DNA from 3 places in the Roseateles sp. genome. Region 1 is predicted to be linked to each of the others. Evidence: riboswitches for the same ligand, from Rfam matches in the RefSeq annotation. Region 1 holds a riboswitch; each other region holds the start of a gene.
The links. A riboswitch is a leader RNA that binds a small molecule or an ion and turns the genes downstream of it on or off. The one in region 1 is predicted to bind cobalamin.
Positions count from the first base shown of each region.

Region 2: it holds a riboswitch for cobalamin, as region 1 does, so the genes downstream of both, ACQY39_RS20400 (TonB-dependent receptor) here and ACQY39_RS07980 (TonB-dependent receptor domain-containing protein) in region 1, are expected to answer to the same signal.
Region 3: it holds a riboswitch for cobalamin, as region 1 does, so the genes downstream of both, ACQY39_RS20450 (energy-coupling factor ABC transporter permease) here and ACQY39_RS07980 (TonB-dependent receptor domain-containing protein) in region 1, are expected to answer to the same signal.

Region 1 covers NZ_OZ253537.1:1,846,607-1,850,784, reverse strand. Annotated here, with positions in the region: gene ACQY39_RS07995 (50S ribosomal protein L25/general stress protein Ctc) at 1-606, shown strand, start outside; gene pth (aminoacyl-tRNA hydrolase) at 775-1,455, shown strand; gene ACQY39_RS07985 (hypothetical protein) at 1,458-1,967, shown strand; cobalamin riboswitch at 1,962-2,222, shown strand; gene ACQY39_RS07980 (TonB-dependent receptor domain-containing protein) at 2,322-4,178, shown strand, end outside.
Region 2 covers NZ_OZ253537.1:4,741,555-4,745,732, forward strand. Annotated here, with positions in the region: gene ACQY39_RS20395 (PepSY domain-containing protein) at 1-219, opposite strand, end outside; gene ACQY39_RS20400 (TonB-dependent receptor) at 238-2,376, opposite strand; cobalamin riboswitch at 2,503-2,741, opposite strand; gene cobJ (precorrin-3B C(17)-methyltransferase) at 2,762-3,793, opposite strand; gene ACQY39_RS20410 (cobalamin biosynthesis protein) at 3,798-4,178, opposite strand, start outside.
Region 3 covers NZ_OZ253537.1:4,751,510-4,755,687, forward strand. Annotated here, with positions in the region: gene ACQY39_RS20440 (sirohydrochlorin chelatase) at 1-61, opposite strand, end outside; gene cobM (precorrin-4 C(11)-methyltransferase) at 74-889, opposite strand; gene ACQY39_RS20450 (energy-coupling factor ABC transporter permease) at 886-1,539, opposite strand; cobalamin riboswitch at 1,961-2,217, opposite strand; gene ACQY39_RS20455 (hypothetical protein) at 2,344-2,718, shown strand; gene ACQY39_RS20460 (homoserine kinase) at 2,795-3,793, shown strand; gene ACQY39_RS20465 (BPSS1780 family membrane protein) at 3,832-4,178, shown strand, end outside.

The sequences.
Region 1 (4,178 bases):
TTTGAGCGCAATCTGCAGGGGACCGGAGCGAGCCGCCGCCTGCGCATTGCCGGCCGCGTTCCTGGTATCGTTTTCGGCGCTGGCGCTCCTGCCAACATCGAACTGGACCACAACGCCCTGTTCCACGCCCTGAAGAAGGAAGCCTTCCACAGCACCATCCTCGAGATGGAACTGAACGGCGCCGTCACGCAAGTTCTGCTGCGCGACTTCCAACTGCACCCCTACAAGCCGCAAGTCCTGCACTGCGACTTCCAGCGCGTGGACGGCACCACCAAGATCACCAAGAAGATCCCGCTGCACTTCATCGGCGAAGACACTTCGCCCGCTGTGAAGACCGACCACTGCACGGTCAACCACATCATCACCGAGCTGCAGATCACCTGCCTGGCTCAGCAACTGCCCGCTTTCATCGAAGTGGACCTGAGCGGCCTGACCAAGGGTCACTCGGTGCACGTCAATGACCTGAAGATCCCCGCAGGTATCAAGGTCGTGACGCACGGCAAGCCGAACCCCGTGGTCGCCACGCCGGTGGAGCCCGTGGTTGAAGTCGTGGTGGCCGCAGTTGCCGCTCCGGCCGACGACGGCAAGAAGAAGAAGAAGAAGTAATTCTTCTCCCCTTCCCGCACTGCCCTGCCGATTTGCCCCGCTCACGCGCGGCATCGGCATCAAGAAGAAGGCCCTGCTCTGCGGGGCCTTTTTTGTTTCATTCCAATGCTTGAAACCTGAGCTGCCACCGGCGCCAGCGCCGACAGCCACAAGGCCATAATCTTTCGCATGAGCATCCGACTCTTTGTTGGCCTGGGCAACCCGGGCGCCGAGTACGAAGACACCCGCCATAACGCCGGTTTCTGGTGGACCGATGCGCTGGCGCGCAAGCTGGGCACCACCCTGCAGCCCGAGCGCAATTACCACGGCCTGTGCGCTCGCGTGAACAACGCGCCCGGCAGCGACGGCCCGGTCTGGCTGCTGCAGCCCATGACCTATATGAACCTCTCGGGCAAGTCGGTGGCCGCGCTGGCGCGCTTCTTCAAGATCGAGCCCGAACAGATCCTGGCGGTTCACGACGAGCTCGATCTGCTGCCCGGAGAGATGAAGTTCAAGCAAGGCGGTGGCAACGGCGGCCACAACGGCTTGAAGGACATGCAGGCCCAGCTGGGCTCGGCCAATTTCTGGCGTCTGCGCCTGGGCATCGGACACCCGGGCCACAAGGGCGAGGTGGCCGGCTATGTGCTGCGCAAGCCCCCGCTGTCGGAGCGCGAGCTGTTGCAGGACTGCATCGCCAAATCCATGGACGCCGTCGAGTTGATGCTGAGCGGTCAGATGGACAAGGCACTGGCCAAGATCCACGCCAAGCCGCCACGACCCAAGCCACCCAAGCCAGTCAGCAAGCCAGATGCTGACACCGTGTCCAGCAATGCTCCCGCACCCGGTCCAACGGATCTGAAAGTGAGCTGATCATGCACAGCGCCCCGCAGCCCCGCCCCTTCGGTCACCTCACCGCAGCGGCCCTGGCTGCGGTCCTGGCGCTGCCGCTCAGCAGCACCGTCATGGCGCAGAGCCAGACACGCAGCACGACGATCTACCGCTGCGGCCCAGACGGGCGAGACCTGCGCGACGCCCCTTGCCCCGAGGCAGCCGACAAGGCGCCCCAATCCCTCAGCTTCGACCAGCCCAGTGCCGCCGACCGGCGTGCCGCCCAAGAACTCGCCCAGCGGGATGCAAGGCGAGCTCGCGAGCTCGAAGTGCAGCGCCAGCAGCAAGAGGCCGAAGCCCGGCACCGGGCGGCTCCTGCCATCGCCATCCATGGCCGAGGCCAGCCTCCCGCAACAGCTGCCGCCCCCAGCAAGCAGGCGCAGGCCCCGACGCCGCCCAAGCCACCCAAAGGCCCCAAGCCACCAAAGACACCCAAGGCGCCAAAGGTGAGCCAGCCGGGCAAAGCCGCCAAGCCCGCCTCTGCGGCAAGCTAGAATCTCGCCGTTGGTGCTCGTGCAGGCATTCATGTCTGTGCAGTTAAACGGGAATCAGAAAGGCCGCGCTCCCACGGAGCCATGCCCAACCTGAGCTGTCCCCGCAACGGTAAGTGAACGAGTTCGACAACGCCCGCCGGGCGCCCGCTCGCACCTCAGCCTCTGTCAACAATCCACTGATGCCTCAAGGCATTGGGAAGGACACAGCAGGCCATGTTCACCAGCCCGGATACCGGCCAACAACGTGGTGCGCCGCGTGCCCATGCCCGAACCGGGCTGGTGCCGCAGCACATCGTTCAACAGGCGCTCAGCGGGTGAGCTGGCGCCTGGCAGTCTTGCTTGTTTCTCGTTCACATGACCTCTTCTGTCCGGCCCCAGGCCCGCACTCAGGCGCGCGCGTCCTTGTCCGCTTCTGCCGCATCCACCTCCCGCTTGTCTTCGATCACGCAGCGCAGCCTGCCATTTGCGCTGACGGCCCTGGCGGCACTCAGCCAAGCGCCCGTGCAAGCACAAACCACGGCCATGGGCCCCAGCAAGCTGAGCTCGGTGGTGGTCACGGCCACGCGCAGCAAGCTCGACCTCAACCAGGTGCTGGCCGACGTCACCGTGCTGACGCGCGCCGACATCGAGCGCCAAGGCTTCGGCAACCTCGCCGATCTGCTGAGCCGCCAGTCCTGCGTCGAAATCGTGCGCAACGGCAACCCCGGCAGCAGCACCAGCCTGTTCACCCGCGGCGCCAACACCCAGCACACCTTGCTGCTGGTGGACGGCGTGCGCATGGACACCCAGGGCGGCAGCGGTGGCCCGGCCTGGGAGGCCATCCCCCTGTCCATGATCGAGCGCATCGAAATCGTGCGCGGCGCGGCCAGCAGCGTCTACGGCTCGGACGCCGTGGCCGGCGTGGTCCAGGTCTTCACCCGCAAGTCCACGGGCAAGCCCCTGGTCGACATCGGCGCCGCCATCGGCTCGCTGGGCACGGTCAAGGCCGATTTCAATGCCAGCGGCTTGCTGGGCGACTTCGACTACGCCTTCGGCCTCGCCAATGAATACTCCGAAGGCTTCAACATCCGCAAGGTCAGCAATGACCCGGCCTACACGCCGGACATCGACGACTGGCGCAACTACAGCCTGAATGCGCGCCTAGGCTACCAGCTGAACCGCCAACACCGCGTGGAACTGGTCAACACCAGCGCGGCCACCGATGCGGCCTACGACGCTTCGGCCAAGCCCAAGGCCGGTGTCAGCGACCGCAATCTGCACCGCACCCAGATCACGCGCGCCCTGTGGAGCGCGCAGTGGAATGCGGACTTGCAGACCGAGCTGAGCCAGGGCGTGTCGACCGAGCGTTATGAAACGCAGACCAACAAGGCCAGTACCTATCTGACCGAAACCCGCGTGCGCCAGACCGCCCTGAGCGGCAGCTACAAGCTGGGCGCGAGCCTCGGCCAGATCAACGGTCTGCTGGAACGCCGCAGCGACGAGCTGGTGAACTCCGGCCTGCGCAAAGACGTCGGCGGCCGCGCCGACCGTCATCAGGACGCGGTGGCCCTCGCCTATCTGCTGAGCCTGGGCAGCGTGGACTTCCAGCTTCACGCCCGTCATGACGATGACAGTGACTTCGGCGGCACCAACACGGGCACGGTCGCGACCGGCTGGCGCTTCGCCAGCGGCTGGCGTGCCTGGGCCAGCGCCGGCACCGCCTTCCGCGCGCCGACGCTGTACCAGATCTTCAGCGAATACGGCCCCAAGCCCGGCGTGGCGGCCCTGAGCCCCGAGCGCGGCCGCAACTCCGAGCTGGGCCTGAACTACAGCAACGGTGACAGCGAGCTGGGCCTGACGGTCTACAACAACCGCATCCGCGACCTGATCACCTGGGACAGCGGCTTTGCCGCCAACTGCATCTCCACCTTCGGCGGCTGCTACGGCAATCTGGCCAAGGTGACGCTGCGCGGCGTCAGCCTGCAGGGCGAGACCCGCTTCGCCGGTCTGCGCCTGCAGGGTTCGCTGGACTGGCAGGATCCGCGTGATGTGGGCACCGACAAGATCCTCGGCCGCCGTTCGCGCACGCACGGCACCTTGCGCGTGGAAAAGACCCTGGACCAGTGGACCGCCGGCGCGCAAGTGCAGGCCAATGGCAAGCGCTTCGATGACCACGCGAACAAGAAGCCGATGGGCGGCTACGCGCTGCTGAATCTGGATGCGGGTTACCGC
Region 2 (4,178 bases), 2.9 Mb from region 1:
CTCCGGGGGGGCCGAGGCGCCCACCGCCGCCCAGGCCTGGGCCGGCGACACGGCCTGGGCCTGGGCCGGCAGCTCGGCCAGGGCGCGCTGGCGCTCTTCCGCGCGCAGCTCGGGCCGCGCCACAAACAGCATGACCAGGCCCGAGAGCAGCCACAGCAGCACCAGCAGGCCCAGGCCGATGCCGGCCCAGCGGTGGATCAGATGAAGACGGCGCCACATCGCTTGAGCTCCGGGCTGTCAGTCGAAGCGGTAGTCCAGCACCAGATCGGCGCTGCGCGGCTTGCCCAGCATGGCCTGGTTGGCGGTGTAGGTGCTGCTGGCATAGAGCCGGTCACCCAGATTGCGCAGCTGCAGGCGCAGCGCGCCCTGGCGGCTGAAGCGCCAGCCCAGCGAGGCATCCAGCACCGTGTAGCCGGGCAGGCTCTGCGTGTTGGCCGTGTTGGTGCTGCGCTGGCCGACATGGCGCAGGCCGGCGCCCAGGTCGAAGTCGCCCTGCTGGCGGCTGAGCCAGAGGTTGGCCAGGCGCTCGGCCACATTGGGCGGGCGCTTGCCCGCCAGCGAGAGGCCGGCGCTGTCGAAGAGCTCCGTGTAGCGGGCCCGCAGCAAGCTGGTATTGGCATCGACGCGCCAACCCGGCGCCGGCGTCCAGGCCAGGCCCAGCTCCAGGCCGCGCGAGCGCAGGCGCCCGCCCTGCACGCTCTCGCGCGGGTTCTTGGGGTCGGGCGTCAGGATGTGGGTCTTGGCGATCTGGAACAGGGCCGCGCTCCACTCCAGTTCTGCGCCCGCCTGCTTGAAGCCCACTTCGGCCTGCCGGCCTTCGGTCAGGCGCAAGTTGGCGCTGGCCTTGCTCAGCGTGGCGATGGTGCCGACCGGGTCGGTGCCGCTGCTGAGCTGGCCGTAGAGGCTTTGCGCCGGGTTCAGCTGCCAGACCGTGCCCAGGCGCCAGGCGGTGGGCGTGAAGCGGCCGCTCCAGGCATCGGGCTTGGGCGAGAGGATCTGCCGCTCCACCTCGCTGCGATCGCGGCGCAGACCGGCGCTGACATGCCAGCCGTCCAGCGGCTGCCAGTCGGCCTCGGCGAACAGGGCCAGCTGCTCGGTCTGCGAGCGGTTGCGCGGCAGCAGCTCGGCCGCGGCGATGTAGCGGCCGGGGTCGAAGCCATGCAGGGGCACGCTGGTCACCGTCTTGTACTCATACAAATCATTGGCATGCTGAAAACGCAGATCCATGCGTTCCGCGCCCAGCGACCAGTTCAAGCGTCCACCCTGCCCGCCCTGCCCCAACAACTCTGCGCGCAGCCCGTTCTGGCGCAGCTCATGGGCAATACCCAGATAGCCCGAACGCCGCACCGTCTGCGCATCGGCGCTGAGCGCGTACTCCTCCAGGTTCTGCCAGCGCCGGTCGGCCTCGAAACGGTAGGCCACCACGCGGGCGGCCAGGCCCTCGCTCAACCGCCAATCCAGGCGGGCGCGAGCGCGCTCCTGGTCCATGCGCCAGATCGCGTCGCTGATGTTGTAGTTCTCGCCGCGCAGCTCGGCCCAGAGCTGGCCGTTCTTCAGCGGGGCACCGTAGTAGGCACTCGGGCTGTCGCGGTGGATGTCCAGGCTCAGATCCAGGCGCAGATCGGGCGTGGCCTGCCAGCGCAGCATGCTCATCAGCTTGCGGTTGCGGTGCTGGCCGCGTGCGACGAAACCATCGCCGCCCTTGGCCAGCGCATCCAGGCGCAGGCCAAGCTGCTCGCCCAGCGGCCGGCCCAGGCCCAGGCCGAGGCGGTACTCGCCGTCCGTGCCTAGGCCGGCCGTCAGCTCGCTGCGCGCCTCGCGGCCCGGCGCCTTGCGCACCAGATTGATCAGGCCGCCGATGGCGCCGTCGCCGTACAGCACCGAAGCCGGGCCGCGCAGGATCTCGATGCGCTCATAACCAAAGCTGTCAGCGGGCCCGGACTGGGTTCCCGAGGCTGTGGCCATGCGCAGGCCGTCCTCGGCCTGCGCCACCGAATCATTGCCGCTGAAGCCGCGGCTGCTGTAGGTGCTGCCCGAGCCCGGCGAGCCCAGGGCCGCCAGGCCGGTGCTGCGCGAGACCAGCTCGGCCACGCTGGCATCGCCGCGCGCCCGCAGGCGATCGACCTCCAGCACCTCGACGCTGGCCGCCGTTTCCAGCGGGCTCAGGCCCAGGCGGGAGGCCGTGCTTTGCGGCGTCTGCAAGACGCTTCTCTGGGCCTGGCCCTGGATCTGCACGGTGCGCAAGGAAATGGGCGTCGGCGCCTCAGCATCGGCCGCAGGCGGACGGGTCTGGGCCACAGCGGCGCAGCTGGCGAGCGCGGCAGCGCCGAGCAGGGAAAGATGGCGCGCCCCGGGGCGGCCTTGCAATGTCTTCATCATCAAATGTCGTCGGTTCGACCGCCCGCATGGCAGGAAACCGCAGCCTCGCGCCGATGGCGCAGGCCTCAGTTCCGTCCAACACCCCGTGGGCGGTCGTGTTCACAAGCCTCTTGCCGTGGCAAGGGGTTGAACAGCTGGCAGGCCGGTATCCGGACTCGCGAGTCTTGTGGCCTCGCCTTCCCAAGCCCTGAGGCTCAGTGGCAGGTGTTTGCGCCGTGGCAAACACCGTGAGGACACCGCACTCGCCCACCGTTGCGGGGGCAGTCGGGGCATGCGGTCTTGTGGCAAGACCTGACCCCGTTCCCGTTGAACCCGAAAACCCTCGGAAGGGTTCGCGCGGCACCTGGCAGCTGTGTACTTCTTCGTGGTCGTTCAGCGTGTCTCAGCCCTCGATATCGGCCTCCTCCTCTTTGCTGTCCGGCGCCGCGGCTTCCAGCGGTTCGCTCAGGGTCGCGCGCACATAGTCCAGCGGCAGGCGGTGGCGCGCGGCGAGCAGCTCGAAGCTGTCGCCGGCCGCATGGTCGGCCTGCAGCCCTTCCAGCCAGCCCAGCAGGCCGGTGGACAGCGAGCGGCCGGGCCGCTCGCCCGCGCGGGTCTCGCCGCCTTCGCTGAGGTCGTATTTGTTGGAATAGCCGCGCGGCGTGACCATCAGGCCATGCTGGATCACGGTGTTGCTGTTGCCGATCAGCACGGTGCTCAGCATGCCGATCTCGCACTCGCTCATGCGGTCCAGGGTCGTGAACTCGATGCGCTCGCGCCGGCGGTAGGCGCTCTTGACCACGGCGACCGGTGTGTCGGGCCGACGGTGGCGCAGAAAGAGGCGCTGCGCCTCGACGATCTGGCGCGTGCGCCGACCGCTCTTGGGGTTGTAGAGCGCCACCACAAAATCCGCCGCCGCGGCGGCATCGAGCCGGCGCGCAATCGTCGGCCAGGGCGTCAGCAGATCGGACAGCGAGATCGAGCAGAAGTCATGCGTCAGCGGCGCGCCGACGCGCGAGGCGCAGGCATTGATGGCCGAAGCGCCGGGCACGATCTCCAGCTGCACCGGGTCGTCCGGCGTCCAGCCGGCCTGGAACAGCACCTCGTAGGTGGGCCCTGCCATGCCGTAGACGCCGGCGTCGCCCGAGGAAATCAGCGCCACCTTCTTGCCCAGGCGGGCCTGCTCCAGCGCGCTGACCGCCCGGTCCAGCTCCTCGGTCATGCCTTTGCGCACGATCTCCTTGCCCTCCAGCAAATCGGCCACCAGCTTGATGTAGGTGACGTAACCGATCACCACATCGGCCTCGGCAATCGCCGCGCGAGCGCGCAGCGTCATGTGCTCGACGCTGCCGGGGCCGATGCCCACCAGCATGATGCGGCCGGGGCTGGAATGGTTGGGCTCGCTGGCATCGCTGGGCTTCAGTGCTTCATTCATGGCTTCATTCCTTGTGTGAGCGGGCCACCGACACGGTGGCGTGGCGCCCATCGGCGCCGCGGTGCTTGTGTTTTTCCAGCAGCAGATCGCTGACCCGGCCGCCGCCCAGCAGCAGGGCCGCCGCCTCGCTGACCGAGGGCGTGCCGGTGTGGCGCCGCACTGTCTCCGAAGGGTTGGGCACCTCGACACGGGCCAGCTCGGCCGCGCTGAAGAAGTGCAGCGGCCAGCCCTGGGCCGCGGCAAAGGCGAGCAGGCCGGCCTCGTCGGCCTTGAGCGCGATGCTGGCCAGGCCGCGCACCTGGGCCGAGCCGCAGCCCAGGCGCAACAGGGCCTGGGCCACCGCCTGCGCGATGGTCTCGGTCGGCGTGCCGCGGTCGCAGCCCAG
Region 3 (4,178 bases), 2.9 Mb from region 1:
CGCCGGCTTCGCGCGAGCCGTGGCCGACCAGCAGGATGGTTTCGTTCGGGGTGATTGACATGGTGAGTTCGCCTCAGAGTTCGGGCTGGGCCGGCTCGCTGGCGCGGCGGAAGCGGTGGGTGAAGCTGGGGTCGTAGAGCTTGGACTTGGCCAGCTCGGGCCAGTGGCGCGAGCCCAGGGTCGGGCTGGCGATGACCATGGACTGGCTGACGATGCCGGCCTCGCGGCAGCGCTGTTTCACATCGGCCAGGGTGGCGCGCAGGATCTGCTCCTCGCCCGGCCAGGAGGCCTTGTGCACCACCAGGATGGGCGCGTCCTCGGCCCAGCCGGCCGCGCGCAGCTCGGCCGTGAGCTGGCCCAGCAAGGTGATGGACAGAAAGATGCACAAGGTGCAGCGGTGCGCGGCCAGGGCCGCCAGGTCCTCGCCCGCCGGCATGGGCGTGCGCCCGGCCACGCGGGTGAAGATCACCGTCTGCGTCAGCTCCGGCAGGGTGAAGGTCTCCACCGCCGCCGCGGCCGAGGCCATGGCCGAAGACACGCCCGGCACCACACGCAGCGGCACGCCGGCCGCATCGAGCGGCTGAACCAGCTCCATCAGCGCGCCGTAGAGCGCCGGGTCGCCGGTCTGCAGACGCAGCACGGTGTCGTGGCACGCGGCGCGCTCGATCAGCCAGGCCGACATCTGGTCCAGCGTCATGCCTTTCGAGTCGGCGATCTCGCAACCCGGCGGCGCCCAGCGCGTGGCCGCCTCGTCGACCAGGGAGCCGGCAAACAGGATGGCGCCGGCGCGCTCGATCAGAGCGCGGCCCTTGACCGTGATCAGGTCCGGGTCGCCCGGGCCGGCGCCGACGAACCAGACCGTGCCGGGCTCGGCTCGCGCCTCGCTCATGCGCGGCTGGCCGAGGGCGCGAAGCACAGCGCGGCGAACGCCTGGCGGCGCAGCAAGCCGGCCGGGCGCAGCAGCCACAGCGTGCCCAGCGTCACCACGGGCTCCAGCAGCACGACCGGCGCGTAGGCCAAGGCAAAGCGCGCCCACTCGACCACGCTGGTCTCACCCTGGCCGATGGCCAGCCAGAAGCCCACCATGGCGATCACGCCGCCGTAGTAGGCGCTGTCCAGTTGCAGCAGGGTCTTGACGGTGATGGGCCGCTCGCCGTGGACCAGGCGCTGGGCCAGGCCGTAATGCACGGCCATCAGCGGCAGCATCAGCGAGAGCGAGTTGACCGCCAGATGCACGAGATCCTGCGGCTCGAACACCAGGCCTTGCAGCAGCAGGCCGAGGGCCAGGCCCAAGAGCGTCGGCACAAAGCCGAAGCTCAGGTAGAGCGGCATGGCGCCGAGGAAATGCAGCTCGGACGGCCCGGCCTTCATATGGAAGGCCTGCATGAACAGCGAAAAGAACAGCGCCGCCAGCAGGGTGCGCAGCAAGAGGGCCGGCTGCTTGAACAGCGGCGGCAGATAAGCCAGCAGCAAGGGGCCGGCCACGGCGGCGGCCAGGGTCAGCTTGGCGGGGGCGATCAGCCCGGGTTCGATGTGCATGGCGGCAGCTCCGGCAAATGAAGGTGGGTGAAGAGACGAGAAGGCAGCGCGGCGGACGGCCGCGCAAGGCGAAGCAACGCGCAAGCCACGGCCAGGGCCGGACGCACGCGTCAGCGAGGGAAATTCAAGACAGGGTGGGAGCGGGCTTAGCCAGGGCCGGCGCGCCCACAGGCGCGAGGCGCGGGGCGCGAGCGGCCATGCGGCAGCTTCAGCCGACCGGCCGCAATCCGCAGGCGAACGAGCGCCAAGGACGAGGCCGATCCCGGCTGGCTGCGCCACAAGGCACGGCGAGCGAAGACCTGAAACTCAGACCCGATCAGGGCCTAGGAGGGGGAGGAATCCATGGGTAGAGACACCGAAACAGCGCGATCGCCCGCTTCCCCGCAGGTTTTCGCCACATGGTGCGGCAGCCCAAGGGCTGCGGCGCACCGCTTCGTTGGCCGGTATCCGGGCTGGTGAAATCGAGTCCATCGCCTTCCCAGATGCAAACAACAACATCCAGTGGCTTGAGATGAACCCTGAGGCCGGCTTGGCGCTAGGCCAGGCCGCTTCGTTCACGCACCGTTGCGGGGGCAGCTCAGTCAGGCAAGGTCCGAATGGACGGCTTGCATCTACTGATTCCCGTTTAACTGCAGGACTTTTGGGAGTCCCACGAGCACCAACAGGGCCGCATCCTAGCGCAAAACCGCGCGCCCGAACAAGCACTGTGCGAACTGCGGGTTAGGCAAAGACAACCGCGACCGCGCGGCCTGGGCAGCGACCCTGCCGACAGCGGCGCCGGGCCCCCGGCCCTAGAATGCAAACATGAACTCCTCGACCTTTTGGTTTCGATCACTGCCGGCCGTCCTGGCCCTGCTGAGTGCCGTGGCCCAAGCCGCCGATCCGGCGCCGGCGAAGCCTACCCAGGCGCCCGAATCCGCCCTGGCAAGTGCCCCGACAACTGCCGCGGCAGGCGCGGCCGACGCCCGTGTGAGCGTTGCTGTGATCGAGGACGACAGCACCCGTATCGAAGAGACGCGGGTGCGAGGCCAGACCCAGAAGGTCACGGTCCAGCCCAAGAACAGCAATTTGCCCGGCTACGAAATCCTCATGGTCGATGGCGGCCGCGACCTGTCGGCCGGCCCGGGCTCGACCCGCGGCGGCGGCGGCAAACGCGTCTGGAACCTCTTCAACTTCTGAAGACTGCGCGCCGGCCGGCCTCCGAGGCACCGGCCCGGCGCTGCGGCTTCACCCTTCCTGCTCCGGCAGTGCTGACATGGCTGTATTTACTGAAGTGACGCTGGATCAGGCTCAAGCCCTGAGCAAGCGCCTGAACCTGGGTGCGGTGCTGGGCTTGCGCGGCATCGGCGCCGGCATCGAGAACACCAACTATTTCCTGAGCACCGAGCGCGGCGAGTTTGTGCTGACCCTGTTCGAGCGCCTGAGCTTCGAGCAGCTGCCCTTCTACCTGCAGCTGATGAAACACCTGGCCACGCGCGGCCTGGCCGTGCCGGACCCGCAGGCCGATGCCAGCGGCACCATCCTCTTCGAGCTGCAAGGCAAGCCGGCCGCCGTGGTCAACAAGCTGCGCGGCGGCCACCAGCTGGCGCCCGACCTGCACCACTGCCAGCAAGTCGGCGCCGAGCTGGCCCGCATGCATCTGGCCGGCCAGGATTTCCCCCTGCAGCAAGCCAATCTGCGCGGCCTGGCCTGGTGGAATGAGACCGTGCCCGTGATCCTGCCCTTTCTGGCGCCGGAACAAGCAGAGCTGCTCAGCAGCGAGCTGGCCTACCAGCAGCAGCTGGCCGCCTCGGCCGGCTATGCGGACTTGCCGCGCGGCCCCATCCACGCCGATCTGTTCCGCGACAACGTGATGTTCGAGCCGGTGCCGCAGGAGGCCGGTGTCCAGACCCTGCCCGGGCGCGAGCGCTTGAGCGGCTTCTTCGATTTCTACTTCGCCGGCGTTGACACCTGGCTCTTCGACCTGGCCGTGTGCCTGAACGACTGGTGCATCGACCTGGCCAGCGGCCGCCTCGACGAAGCCCGCGCCCAGGCCTTTGTGCAAGCCTATGAAACCGTGCGCCCCTTGAGCGGCACCGAACACCGCCTGCTGCCGGGCCTGCTGCGTGCCGCGGCTCTGCGCTTCTGGATCTCGCGGCTCTGGGATGTGTACCTGCCGCGCCAAGCCAGCATGCTCAAGCCCCACGACCCAGCCCATTTCGAGCGCGTGCTGCGCGAACGCATCGCGCGTGCCTGGCATGCGCTGCCGGCCTGAGGCCGCATCCCCCACCCAACATCGAGTGATCTGACGGAATGAGCGAAGCCAGTCGCCCCACCAACCCCATGGTCCTGCATCTGCAGACCGTGCCCGCCCGCAATGGCCAGCTGTGGATACGGCATGGCATGAAAGTCTTCCAGCGCCGCCCCATGGCCCTGGCAAGCCTGTTCGCCACATTTGTGTTCCTGGCCTTCGCCTTGCTGCTGCTGCCCGGCGTCGGCATCGTCATGGTGCTGATGGCCGTGCCCTTGCTGTCCCTGGGCTTCATGTTGGCCACCCACCTGGTTCTGCAGGAAAAAACACCAACAGCCGCGGTCTTCCTGGCGCCGCTGCGCCTGACCCGGGAGCGGCGCAACACCCAGCTGATGCTGGGCGCCCTCTA